Regions from separate parts of the Pseudophaeobacter sp. genome, predicted to be linked through region 1. Evidence: riboswitches for the same ligand, from Rfam matches in the RefSeq annotation. Region 1 holds a riboswitch; each other region holds the start of a gene.
The links. A riboswitch is a leader RNA that binds a small molecule or an ion and turns the genes downstream of it on or off. The one in region 1 is predicted to bind cobalamin.
Positions count from the first base shown of each region.

Region 2: linked by a shared signal. The riboswitch ahead of ACN0VH_RS06315 (DUF1636 family protein) and the one ahead of ACN0VH_RS11070 (aromatic ring-hydroxylating oxygenase subunit alpha) in region 1 are both predicted to bind cobalamin.
Region 3: linked by a shared signal. The riboswitch ahead of nrdH (glutaredoxin-like protein NrdH) and the one ahead of ACN0VH_RS11070 (aromatic ring-hydroxylating oxygenase subunit alpha) in region 1 are both predicted to bind cobalamin.
Region 4: linked by a shared signal. The riboswitch ahead of ACN0VH_RS00705 (TonB-dependent receptor plug domain-containing protein) and the one ahead of ACN0VH_RS11070 (aromatic ring-hydroxylating oxygenase subunit alpha) in region 1 are both predicted to bind cobalamin.

Region 1 is NZ_JBLWXG010000004.1:56,792-59,994, reverse strand. Features, by position in the region: gene ACN0VH_RS11075 (thiamine pyrophosphate-binding protein) at 1-1,494, shown strand, start outside; cobalamin riboswitch at 1,760-1,960, shown strand; gene ACN0VH_RS11070 (aromatic ring-hydroxylating oxygenase subunit alpha) at 2,025-3,203, shown strand, end outside.
Region 2 is NZ_JBLWXG010000001.1:1,324,887-1,328,089, forward strand. Features, by position in the region: gene glpD (glycerol-3-phosphate dehydrogenase) at 1-234, shown strand, start outside; gene cobO (cob(I)yrinic acid a,c-diamide adenosyltransferase) at 339-974, opposite strand; cobalamin riboswitch at 1,025-1,253, shown strand; gene ACN0VH_RS06315 (DUF1636 family protein) at 1,348-1,767, shown strand; gene cobW (cobalamin biosynthesis protein CobW) at 1,764-2,798, shown strand; gene cobN (cobaltochelatase subunit CobN) at 2,888-3,203, shown strand, end outside.
Region 3 is NZ_JBLWXG010000022.1:5,895-9,097, reverse strand. Features, by position in the region: gene nrdE (class 1b ribonucleoside-diphosphate reductase subunit alpha) at 1-1,349, opposite strand, end outside; gene nrdI (class Ib ribonucleoside-diphosphate reductase assembly flavoprotein NrdI) at 1,331-1,747, opposite strand; gene nrdH (glutaredoxin-like protein NrdH) at 1,764-1,985, opposite strand; cobalamin riboswitch at 2,079-2,284, opposite strand; gene ACN0VH_RS20670 (LysR family transcriptional regulator) at 2,813-3,203, opposite strand, start outside.
Region 4 is NZ_JBLWXG010000001.1:141,426-144,628, reverse strand. Features, by position in the region: gene ACN0VH_RS00710 (N-acyl-D-amino-acid deacylase family protein) at 1-418, shown strand, start outside; cobalamin riboswitch at 1,157-1,365, shown strand; gene ACN0VH_RS00705 (TonB-dependent receptor plug domain-containing protein) at 1,522-3,203, shown strand, end outside.

The DNA of each region.
Region 1 (3,203 bases):
TTTCAGGCGATCGACCATGACCGCCCAACCTGTTTTCTTGCCTATACCATCAAAGGCTGGGGCACCCCGATTGCCGGGCACAAGGACAATCACGGCGGGCTGATGAATACCAGCCAATTTGCCCAGTGGCAGGCGCACATGGGGGTGAGAGAAGGGGAAGAATGGGATCCGATGGCCACCGTTGAAGATCCCAAGGCCCTGCAAGAGTTCCTGTCCCAGGTGGCCTTCTTTGCGCAGGGCAGACGTCGTTTTCAGGATATCAAACTGGCTGTGCCCAGCCTTGAAATTGACACCGCCCGCGATACTTCGACACAGATGGCCTTTGGCAAGATCCTCGATGATCTGTCCAAAGGTGACAGCCCGCTGGCCGAGCGGATCGTGACCACATCGCCTGATGTGACCGGCACGACAAACCTGGGCCCCTGGGTGAACCGGCGCAAACTATTTGGCCGGGCAGAACAGGCCGACGCCTTCATCGAACACCGCATCCCTTCGACCGCGAAATGGGAATTCACGCCGCAGGGACAGCATATCGAACTGGGCATCGCAGAAATGAACCTGATGCTGTTATTGGGGGCGGCGGGCCTGTCACATTCGCTGTTCGGCAAGCGCCTGATCCCTATTGGCACGGTCTATGACCCTTTTGTTGCCCGCGGCCTGGATGCGCTGAACTATGCCTGCTACCAGGATGCCCGTTTCATTCTGGTGGGGACGCCGTCAGGCATTACCCTGGCACCTGAAGGTGGTGCCCACCAGTCAGTCGGCACGCCGCTGATCGGGATGAGCCAGGACGGTCTCGCCGCTTTTGAACCTGCTTTTGCGGATGAATTGGCGGTGATCATGCAATGGGCCTTTGACTACCTTCAGCGCGACGGCGAAGGCGACCCGGATGAGCGCACCTGGCTGCGCGACGAAACCGGCGGCTCTGTCTATTTGCGCCTGTCCACCAACCCGATCGAACAGCCCGGCAAGCGGGTCGACGATGATTTCCGCCAGGGGGCCATTGATGGCGCCTACTGGCTGCGCAGGCCGGGGCCGAATTGCGATGTCGTGATTGCCTACCAGGGCGCCGTCGCGCCCGAAGCGATCAAGGCTGCAGGGATGATTGGCGAGGCCCGGCGGGATGTGGGCGTTCTCGCCGTTACCTCGGCTGACCGTTTGAATGCGGGCTGGACTGCGGCGCAACGGGTGCGGTCGCGCGGCGCTGCTGATGCGCAGTCTCATATCGAAACTCTCATGTCTGCCCTGCCGCCGCATTGCAAAATCATCACCGTGATCGACGGTCACCCGGCAACCCTGTCTTGGCTGGGGTCGGTTGCGGGGCACCAGACCATTCCGCTGGGTGTGGAACATTTTGGTCAGACCGGTACGATTGGCGATCTCTATAGTCATCATGGCATTGATGCTGCCGCCATTGTCGAAAAGGTCAATGGCCTAACCACTGGCAGAAACATACACCAGAACGCGTCTGGTTTACCGCTCAGCAACGCCTGATAGAGCGGTAGGCCACGCCAGCAACAGTTGGGCGATGACGGGGCCATCCCGGATGGCAAATCTTCGGCCAGCCCCCTCCCCGCTCTCGGTCTTCCCAATGCCCCCGCATCGGCGCAGCATTCGTTGCATGGGGCATCAACCTTCGCTTTTTGGGCATGGCAAGCCCTGCTTCGTTGCCTGCGGCGGCCATGTTGCAGCTTTTGCATGGCAGTACGGTTTTGGACCTAAAGAAGTCGTTCGCAACTCAGAAATCCGGCGCTTGCGATCTAGTCTGTCCCGGCAAGGTGCTGCCGTCCCGCGCGGGCGGCAGAGAATTGGGAAGTCGGTGAAAACCCGACACTGCCCCCGCAACGGTAAGGAAGATCAGGTTCGGCTATCACCACTGGGACGAGGATCCCGGGAAGGTGCCGCTACCCGGTGAAAGCCTCTTCCAAGTCCGGAAACCAGCCTTGCAGATATGTCAAACCGCGGGTGGCGGTGGGGGCACAGATTCCGGACGTGTTCCTCGCGCGCCTCCGAACTGTTCTCCCATGTCATCTGCCCAAGCAAGGCCGCGGGGCGCGGCAGGAGAGCCAGAAGTGAACACTATTCAAAGCCTAATTGCCCGCCGAAAACCGAAACATACCTTGGAACAGGCGTTCTACACCGACCCCGAAATCTTTCAGGCCGACCTGGAGAACATCCACTACCGCGATTGGCTGTTTGCAATTGCGGCCTGTGAATTGGCCAAACCCGGCGACTACGTCACCTATAACGTAGGGGCCTATCGCGTAGTTATCGTGCGGGGCGCTGACAATCTGATTCGGGCCTTCCACAACACTTGCCGCCACCGTGGTTCTATCATTTGCAAGGCGGCCAAGGGAAACGCCCCCAAATTGGTCTGCCCCTATCACCAATGGACCTATGAGCTTGATGGATCTTTGCTCTGGGCCCGCGATATGGGGCCTGATTTTGACCCCAGGCAGCATGGTTTGAAAACGGTGCATTGCCGCGAACTGGCAGGGCTGGTCTATATCTGCCTGGCGGACGAGGCCCCTGATTTTGATAGCTTTGCTGAAGTCGCCCGCCCCTATCTAGAGCCGCATGATCTGGGAAATGCCAAAGTCGCCTTCGAGAGCTCAATCGTTGAAAACGGCAACTGGAAACTGGTCTGGGAAAATAACCGCGAATGTTACCATTGCGGCGGTAACCACCCGGCACTTTGCAGGACTTTCCCGGATGACCCTGCTGTAACCGGTATCGAAGACGGCAATACACCAGCGCATCTGCAGGCGCATTTTGACCGTTGTGAAGCTGCGGGGCTGCCCTCTCACTTTCGCCTTGATGGTGACGGACAGTACCGGCTGGCACGCATGCCGCTGAAGCAAGGTGCCGAAAGCTATACGATGAACGGCAAAGCCGCTGTGCGTCGCGGGATGGGGCACGCCCCCTTTGCCGATGCCGGGGCACTGCTGAAGTTTCACTATCCCACAACCTGGAACCATTTCCTTGCGGACCATTCCATTGTCTTCCGTGTCACGCCGATCAGCGCGACCGAAACTGAGGTGACCACCAAATGGCTGGTCCACAAAGACGCGGTCGAAGGTGTCGACTATGATCTGAAACGCCTGACAGAGGTCTGGATCGCCACGAATGAAGAAGACCGGGAGGTTGTCGAAAACAATCAACAAGGCATCAACAGCCCAGCCTATGCGCCCGGCCCCTATTCG
Region 2 (3,203 bases), on a different contig from region 1:
AAAGCACCAGAAGATCTGGGGCAGGATTTTGGCGCAACCATCACTGCACGCGAGCTGGACTGGGTAATCAGGAACGAATGGGTGCGCACAGGCGAAGATTTTCTATTGCGCCGCACCAAGCTGAACCTGCGGCTTGATGCAGCCCAGCGTGCGGCTGTGGATGCGTATATTCGAAACAATCCCGCCCTTCTGTCAGCTGCAGAAAACCGGGCTGCGTCGGTGGCTCAGACGTGACCCAGATATAATCTGGGCCTGATCCGTTTTTTTGGGGATGCACAAGTCCGCCTGCGCGGCGGGCAAGGCACTGCCCGCCTTTTCGACCGCGCAGCGCCTTTCTCTTAAAATTCCACGCCTTTTTGCGCCTTAATACCGGCACGAAAGGGGTGCTTGACCTGCCCCATCTCGGTGACAAGATCGGCGATCTCGATCAGCTCTTCTTTGGCGTTGCGGCCGGTCAGCACCACATGGGTCATCGGCGGCTTTTCCTCCACCAGGAATTCCAGCACTTCGTCCAGATCCAGGTAATCATAGCGCAGCGCGATGTTGATCTCGTCCAAGAGCACCATGGTGTTGCGCTCATCCCGAATCATCTCTTTGGCTTTTTCCCAGCCCTTTTGCGCCGCAGCGATATCGCGCGCCTTATCCTGTGTTTCCCAGGTAAAGCCTTCGCCCATCGCATAAAACTGGCACAGATCGCTGAAGTTTTCCTCAATCAGGCTACGCTCGCCGGTCTGCCAGGCGCCTTTGATGAATTGCACCACAGCCGAGGGCATGCCATGGGCGATACACCGCATGATCATCCCGAATCCCGAGCTGGACTTGCCCTTGCCCGGGCCAGTGTGGACGATGATCAGCCCCTTTTCGCCATCCTTGTTTTTCATCATGCGATCGCGGGCGGCCTTTTTCTTGGCCATCTTTGAGGCATGCCGTGCCGCTTCCTCTTCTGAAACGCCGGTTTCGGACTTCTCGCTCACTGGGGTCACTCCTGCTGTTTGTGCAAGTCTTGACAAGGAAGCCCCCAATAGCGCAAGGGGTTTTCGTTGGTTCCTGCAAATTGCAGGCGAAGAGGGAATGTGACAGGCAGGTGCCCCCCCCTTGGCATCAGTCTCAAGCACAGCCGCCCCCGCGACCGTGACCGGAGAGGTCTCTGATGCCACTGGTGCCCTGCGCCGGGAAGGCAAGAGAGCCGCAGACAGGCCCTAGGCCTGTTGAAATCCGCAAGCCGGGAGACCTGCCAACGCATGAGACAACGGGCGAACGGGGTGTGTCGCAACTGGTTGTGGGAGCGCACCTCTGCCCTCCCCCTGCTGGCACTGCCCCTTGGCCCCACAATGGATGTGCGCGCTGATGGCAGACGATATGGCGGACCCCCCCGCCCCAAATACCGCAGAGGTCACCCTGACGATCTGCACCACCTGCAAACGCGAAGGTGTTGACCCCGAATCCACACGCCCCGGCACCCTGCTGCTGTCGGCCCTCTCCGAGGCGACATTGCCAGACGGGGTCACGGTGCGCGGTGTTGAATGCCTGTCCGCCTGCAAACGTGGCTGCGCCATGGTGCTGACCGGTGGCGATACCCGCTGGAGCTACATCTACGGCGACCTAGATCCCGAAGCCCATGTCGACGACATTCTGGCCGGGGCTGCCGCCTATGCTGCCACGACCGATGGGCTGGTGCCCTGGCGCGAACGCCCACAGGTATTTCGCAAGCAATCCATCGCCCGCATTCCCCCGATCACATTCCCCTGCAAGGACGAAACCCCATGAGCGATCTCAACAAAATTCCTGTCACCGTCATCACTGGTTTCCTCGGTGCGGGCAAGACCACGCTGATCCGCCACCTGATGCAAAACCCCCAGGGCAAGCGCCTGGCGGTTCTGGTCAATGAATTTGGCACCGCAGGCGTCGATGGCGATATCCTGAAATCCTGCGCCGATGAAAACTGTCCTGAAAACAACATTGTGGAGCTGGCAAACGGCTGTATCTGCTGCACCGTGGCGGATGATTTCATCCCCACCATCGAGGCCCTGATGGCCCTGCCAGAGGCCCCCGAACATATCCTGATCGAGACCTCAGGCCTGGCCCTGCCCAAGCCGCTGCTCAAGGCCTTTGACTGGCCGGCCATCCGATCGCGCATCACCGTTGATGGCGTCATTGCCCTAGCCGACGCCGAAGCCGTGGCCGCAGGGCAGTTTGCCCCCGATCTCGCCGCCGTCGAGGCCCAGCGCGCTGCCGACGATAGCCTGGATCATGAAACGCCGCTGTCGGAAGTGTTTGAGGATCAGATCGCTTGCGCCGATATCGTGCTCTTGTCCAAGGCCGATCTGGCGGGCGAGGCCGGACTGGAACAGGCCCGCAAGGTGATCGAGGCCGAAGCCCCGCGCCAGCTGCCGATCCTCCCCATGAGCGAGGGCGTGATTGATCCGCGCATCATTCTGGGGCTTAATGCAGCCGCCGAAGACGATCTGGAGGCACGCCCCAGCCATCACGATGGCCACCACGACCACGAACATGACGATTTTGAAAGCATAGTTGTCGAAATGGGCGAAGTTTCTGACCCGGAAGCGCTGCAAAATGCCATTGTGAACCTGGCTCGGACACGCAATATCCTGCGGGTCAAAGGCTATGTTGCAGTAAAGGGCAAGCCAATGCGCATGTTGGTACAGGCCGTTGGCGAACGTCTGCGGGCACAATATGATCAGCCCTGGGGCGATGCACCGCGTCGCACCCAGTTGGTGGTCATTGCCGAACATGACAATATCGACGGGGCCGCCATCCGGGCAGACCTGGGCGCCTAGGCCACTGGCAAAGACAAAGCAAACGCGGGTGCCGCATTCCGGCTGCAAGGCCAGGCGGCACCCTAAACACTCTGCAAGAGGCCTCACCAATGCACGTCGTTTTTCGTGAAAGCCACGGGTTGGATCAAACCGACACGCCACAGGATCTGGGGCAATCGCCCGCAGATTTGGTGGTGCTGTCCTTTTCCGACAGCGACCTTGGGGCCTTTGCGGCAGGCTGGCATCGCGCCGATGGCAAACTACCCAGCCTGCGGCTGGCCAATCTGGTGGCGCTGAAACACCCGCTGTCGGTCGACACCTATGCCGAACAGACACTCGCCGGGGCCAAGGGGGTGCTGGTGCGGCTGATTGGCGGCGAAAGCTATTGGCCCTATGGGCTGGCCACCCTGCAGGATCTGGCCCGCC
Region 3 (3,203 bases), on a different contig from region 1:
ACACTATCGATGGCGGACATTTCCGACACCGCATTCAATGCCCGGATCGCGGTGCCGACGGTGCCCGCCAGATCGCCGCCATCCATGGCGCGGGCGATGTTCATGGAACCGAGATTGCAGGAAATGTCGGTGCCCATCTGCGCGTAAGACAGGTCATCCGTGAACTCGGACGCGGTGTTCACTTGCAGGATTTCAGAACAGAGATTGGACATCGAAATCCGACCGGCGATCGGGTTGGCCGAATTCACCGTGTCCTCGAACATGATGTAGGGGTAGCCGCTTTCGAACTGGATTTCGGCCAGGGTCTGGAAGAAGGCGCGCGCGTTGAGTTTCTTCTTGCGGATCTTGGGGTTGTCGACCATCTCGGCATATTTCTCGGTGACCGAGATCTCCGAAAAGGCGCAGCCATAGACCTTTTCCACGTCGTGCGGCGAGAAGAGATACATGTCTTCGTTCCGTTTCGCCAGCTCGAAGGTCACGTCCGGTATCACCACCCCAAGGCTCAGGGTCTTGATCCGGATCTTCTCGTCCGCATTCTCGCGCTTGGTGTCGAGGAAGCTGAGGATGTCGGGATGGTGCGCGTTCAGATAGACCGCGCCCGCGCCCTGCCGCGCTCCCAGCTGGTTGGCATAGGAAAAGCTGTCCTCAAGCAGTTTCATCACCGGGATGACGCCCGAGGACTGGTTCTCGATCCCTTTGATCGGCGCGCCGTATTCGCGGATATTGGTCAGCATCAAGGCCACGCCGCCGCCACGTTTCGACAGTTGCAGGGCCGAGTTGATACCGCGCCCAATGCTCTCCATATTGTCTTCCAACCGCAGCAGGAAACACGAGACGAACTCGCCCCGCGCCTTCTTGCCCGCATTCAGAAAGGTCGGCGTGGCCGGCTGGAACCGGCCCGACAGGACCTCCTCCATCAGCTGCATGGCGAGTGTCTCGTCGCCGCGCGCCAGCGCCAGCGCATTCATCACCACGCGGTCTTCGTAGCGCTCAAGGAAGCGCTGCCCGTCCCGGGTCTTCAGCGTGTAGGAGGTGTAGTATTTGAAGGCGCCGAGGAAGGTGGGGAAGCGGAACTTCTTTGCGAATGCTGCGTCCCAGATCTTCCGCTGGAAGGCCTTTGAATACTGCTCCAGCACCTGCGCCTCGTAATAACCCTCGTCCACCAGATAGCCTAGCTTCTCCTCCAGCGAGTGGAAGAAGACCGTGTTCTGGTTGACGTGTTGCAGGAAATACTGCCGCGCCGCCATCCGGTCTGCTTCAAACTGGATGTTCCCCTCTTCGTCATAGAGGTTCAGCATCGCGTTCAGCGCGTGGTAATCGAGGCCTTGGGTCAGGCTGGCGTCAAGCATCGGGATCCCCAAAAGGTTTGTAGCCCGTCGCGGACGCGGGCGATGTCGGTGTCTGTGCCGGCCAGCTCGAAACGATAGAGCACGGGCACGTTGCATTTCCGCGCGATGACATGTCCGGCCATCGCGAAAGTGTTTCCAAAATTCCGGTTGCCGCTGGCGATCACGCCGCGCAGATGGCTGCGGTTGGTCTCGACATTCAGGAACCGGATCACCGGCTTCGCTACCGCGCCCCGGCCTTCGCCGTCCGCGTAGGTCGGGCAGATCAGCACGAAGGGCCCGATCATCACCGGCAAGGCGGCATCGCCCCGCAGGGGCAGACGCGTGGCGGGAAGGCCAAGGCGCTCGACGAAACGGGCGGTGTTGCCCGAACCGCTGGAGAAATAGACGAGCCCCCCCATCCCGAAGCCCCCGCCCTCAGGACAGGCGGCTGATCATGTCGGGGCGGAAGCCTGCCCAGTGGTCGTCGCCCGCGACGACGACTGGCGCCTGGCGGTAACCCAGCCCGGCCACCATCTCCATCGCCGCCGCATCCTCGGTCAGGTCGACCACGTTATAGTCGATGCCACGTGCGGTCAGGGCGCGGGTGGTCGCGGTGCATTGCACGCAGGCGGGTTTGGAATAGACGGTGATGCTCATATTTTTGTCCCTTGCCAGTTGGTTGCCTCTGGACAGAGGGGACACGAAGACAGGACCAAAGGGCCCATCTACGCACCCGGGCCCTCCGCCGCGGTCGTCGTTCATGCCCTGGCAGGTCTCCTGACTTGCGGCTCGAACGTCTCTGGTCGGCCTTCCCGGCGCGACCTTGCACCAGTGGATTAGACCCAGACTCGCCGCTTACAGTTGCGGGGGCAGTGCCGGAATTGGTCGTGTGACCGCACCGGCTTCCCTCTTAGCCTGCGAGTCACCTCGCAGGAACCAAAGCAACTGCATATTGGGGGAAGCGCGCTCCCGCTGTCAATATATCGATGTTGGAATTGCGTGGATAAGTCGAGGTGGCCGATCAGGCATCCGCATCATATGCCGTTCACTATGACCATTCTGGCAAGACGTGCCCTACGCGCGGCACTGAGGAACCGGACATTTAGCCCAGAGTGAAGGAACGGCAGTTAAGCGGACAAAGGGTGAGTTAGCTGCGTTTGCGCAGGAGGCCGAAATCGTGCGCTTTCCGGTCCTTGACCTTGGATTGCACACAAGTTGCACACCTAAAGTCGCTACTAAATTGAGTCAGACAGACGGTCGGTCAGCTCTTCCATTGCGGACCGTTTTATTCTGCACGGAACCGCAGCGCACACCATACATACACGATAATTGTTCAGCCATCCGGCCCCGCGCAAAGACAGGTCAACGGCGGTTTCAGGGTGGAGTTGCCTCGAAATAAGCAAGCGTCAGCGTCTCAGCGCCGTCCCGTACAACATGGACTATCATAGCACAGCACCAAAGAGACAACTGTCGTTGCGGGAACCTTACATCTTATCATTGCATCGTACAGTTCTTGTGCCTCTCAGATGCGCCTTGAATATTCCGGTCAGCGCAAGCGCTGGCTTGCTCAGAACCTCTCCCTTGAGTGTGGCAATTCCGATGTCTCGAACGACTTCCGGCTTCGAAAGTGATACGACCCGAACGTGCTCCGGCATCTGAGATGCAACTGCCAGGTTTGGAACGAGGCCTACCCCCAAACCGGATGTTGCCAAGTCGACCAGTGTTGTCGCTTGGCGCACGCTGCAAGCAATGTTCAGCGATCGCCCGGACCGCTCCAGATATTCTGTCAGCATCGCAGGCGTCTCGCGCCCATCTTGCCGCACGATAACTGGCATTCCCTGCATGACGAGAAGTGGCAAACGAGACAGAAAATCG
Region 4 (3,203 bases), on a different contig from region 1:
CACTGGCATATTTTTCATCATGGATGAGACCGATGTGCGCCGCATCCTTGCTTATGAGCATACGATCATCTGTTCAGATGGGATCGCCCGTGGCAGCCATCCGCACCCACGTGTCTGGGGCACCTTCCCGCGGGTTCTTGGGCATTATGTCCGCGACACAGGGGTCTTTGACCTTGAAACTGGCATCAAACGCATGACCTCGATGCCCGCCGACCGCTTTGGGCTACAGGATCGGGGCCGCATCGCCAAAGGTATGTATGCGGACCTAGTGGTCTTTGATGCCGCCTCCATCCGTGAAGGCAACGATTACACGCACCCCACCCGCCCTGCGGAAGGTATCGACCTGGTCTTTGTCAATGGCCGCGAAAGCTGGTGTGCAGGCGGCCATACCGGCGCCAGAGCCGGGGCAGTGCTGTGACAGGCCTCGCACTGCGCGCCCGGTACGCGCCGCATCTGCCCTGCTCTCGCTTCTCACGCTCGAGAATGTTCACGACTTTGGTAGCGTCAAGGCCGCGCATTTCGCGGAAAGTGATCCTGCATCTCCCCAGGTAGAAGAAACCTGCCTCCTCAAAGAAGCCCGGGCGGCAGCATTGTCAGAAATGCCTGAGCCTCCCGGTATCGATGCGGTTCAGCTCAGAGAGGCAGGGTATGTCTGAGCGAGCCAATATGGAGGATATGCTGCAGCAAGCCATAGTCGACGCCTTCAGGTTGGAACGCCGGGCGGCTTCCGTAATTACCTCGGCGTCGTTGTCGCCGTTCTGTTCGCCTTATTGAACGGATTCACATATATCGCTGGAATGATCCGGGGCAAAAACCCCATCCCGCTCAAAGTCCGGCGCACAAAATGTGTGCTCAGGCAGGCTTCCAAGCCGACAATGCAGAGTGGCAATTTCCGGAACGTTGCCACCAGCGGCAGCCGCTTGATCTTCCTGCGTAACAAGACCGCCCCCCTTGCCGAACCCAATCAAATGAAAGACTTATTTGCAGTTATCAACGCCAACCGACATCAGCTCATCAGAATTTCTCGTCGCCAAGCGACCTCTCCGATCAGCAAATGAAATAGACAAAACCTAACCTACTGGGGAAGCAGCCTTTTGGAGCCGCATCCAAGGCGGCCAGTGAGACATTGGCGCTTGACAAAAAAAGCTCAACTTGCATAAGTTCCGGCAATTCTGGTCCGGCTGGGAAACCACCCGGTTAATAGGGAACACGGTGAGGTGTAGCCAACAGGCGCCGAATCCGTGACTGCCCCCGCAACTGTGAGCGGAGAGCAATGCTGCGAGATGCCACTGCCCCGAGGGGCGGGAAGGTGCGGCAAAGCCTCGACCCGCAAGTCAGGAGACCTGCCAGGATGATCACCCTATCCCGGTGCGGGGCGCGCTGTAGATAACGGATTTCCGTAGTGGTGGCAGTTTTCACTGTCTGCGGAGGCAATGCCTTTCAAAGACCAAACCCGAATACACTGCCCGCTTTGGCAGTCACTTGGCCTGTGCTTGTTGCGCGGGTCGGGAGGAATGGAATATGCGCAAGGCAAGCCTGTCATTGGCTGCGGCTCTGGCCGCCGCACCAGCAATCGTAATCGCCCAGGATGACGTCGTCACCGATCTGGGAGAGATCATCGTCTCCGGCGGCTTTACGCCGGTCGAGGCCCAGAAATACGGCCGCTCAGCTTCGGTCCTGACGAGCGAAGAAATCGAAGAACGCGGCATTCTGACCGTTCAGGACGCGCTGCGCGCGGTGCCCGGTATTTCGGTCAACGGTTCTGGCGACAATTTCACTCAGATCCGCATCCGCGGCGGTGAAGGCAACAATACACTGATACTGATCGACGGCGTTCCTGCATCGGCTGGGAATGACGAATACATCCTGTCGGGCCTGGAAACCGCCAATATCGAACGCATCGAAGTTCTGCGCGGCCCGCAATCGGTGTTCTACGGATCCAGCGCGTCGTCGGGTGTCATCAATATCATCACCAAGAAGGGTGCCATCGGTCGCGAGCTGTTTGGCAAAATCGAAGGTGGTGACGCAACCTCGGTCGCGGGGCGCTATTCAATGCGCAATGAACGCGGCGGCCTGGCGGTCGGTCTGTCACACCTGAACGATCGCGGCTATGACATCTCCGGCAGTGGCGGCGAAAAAGACGGGATTGAGCGCAGTACCATCAACCTGACCGGCGACTATTTGGTGTCGGAAGATTTGCAGCTTGGCTTCTCCTTCCGCCATTCCGAAGAGGAGTACGACAGCGATCCGCAAAACTACTCGGCTGTGACGGTTGATCAAAGCGTCACCGACGACCCCACTGCAACCTCCGAGCGCACCGAGCGGCTCGCCAGTATATTTGCCGAATACGCAATGTTGGGCGGACGCATGAAACACCGCCTGTCCTACGATTACAGCGACTTCGAAAGCCTATCCAGCGCTGGCCGCTTTTCTCAGGCGGACCGGAAATCGGTGCGTTATCTACTGAGCTTCGCGCTGGACAGTGCGACACTGGAAGACGCCAACCAGATCGTGAACGTGATCGCTGAAAATACTCAGAAACGGTCGAACTCCAACCCAGACTACCGACCTGACCGGACATCTTTTGCGGTGGAATATCGTGGATCGTTCAATAATGGCTTGAGCGTTCAGGGCGGGCTGCGGCGTGACAACAACAGCTCATTCGACGATGACACCACCTGGAACGTCGGCGCCGCCTATGTGTTTGGCAACGGCGTTCGCCTGCACGCGTCGGCGGGTGAAGGCAGCGTCGACCCATCCTTCTTCGAGCTGTTTGGCAGTTCGTCTGGCACTGTTGGCAATCCGAACCTAGCGCCTGAGAAAAACCGCAGCTTTGACTTGGGCGTCGAAGTGCCGTTCCTGCAAGGCCGTGGTCTGGTTGACGTCACCATGTTTCGCGAAAACCTGACAGACGAAATCGAATGGTATTTCGACACCGGTCTGGGCATGAACACCTATCGCAACCGAACTGAAAAGGCCAAGCGCCGCGGTGTCGAAATCGCCGGTGACATCAAAGCCACCGATGATCTGACTTTCCGTCTGGCATACACCTACCTGGACGCATCAAACGCCGATGGCTCCGTCGAGGTGCGCCGTCCCAAGCACGAATTGCTGCTAAGCGCGACGCATCAGTTCATGAACGCACGTGGCAGCGTGAACGCCGATCTGCGCTATGTGACCGGGAACTACGATACGCAGTTTTT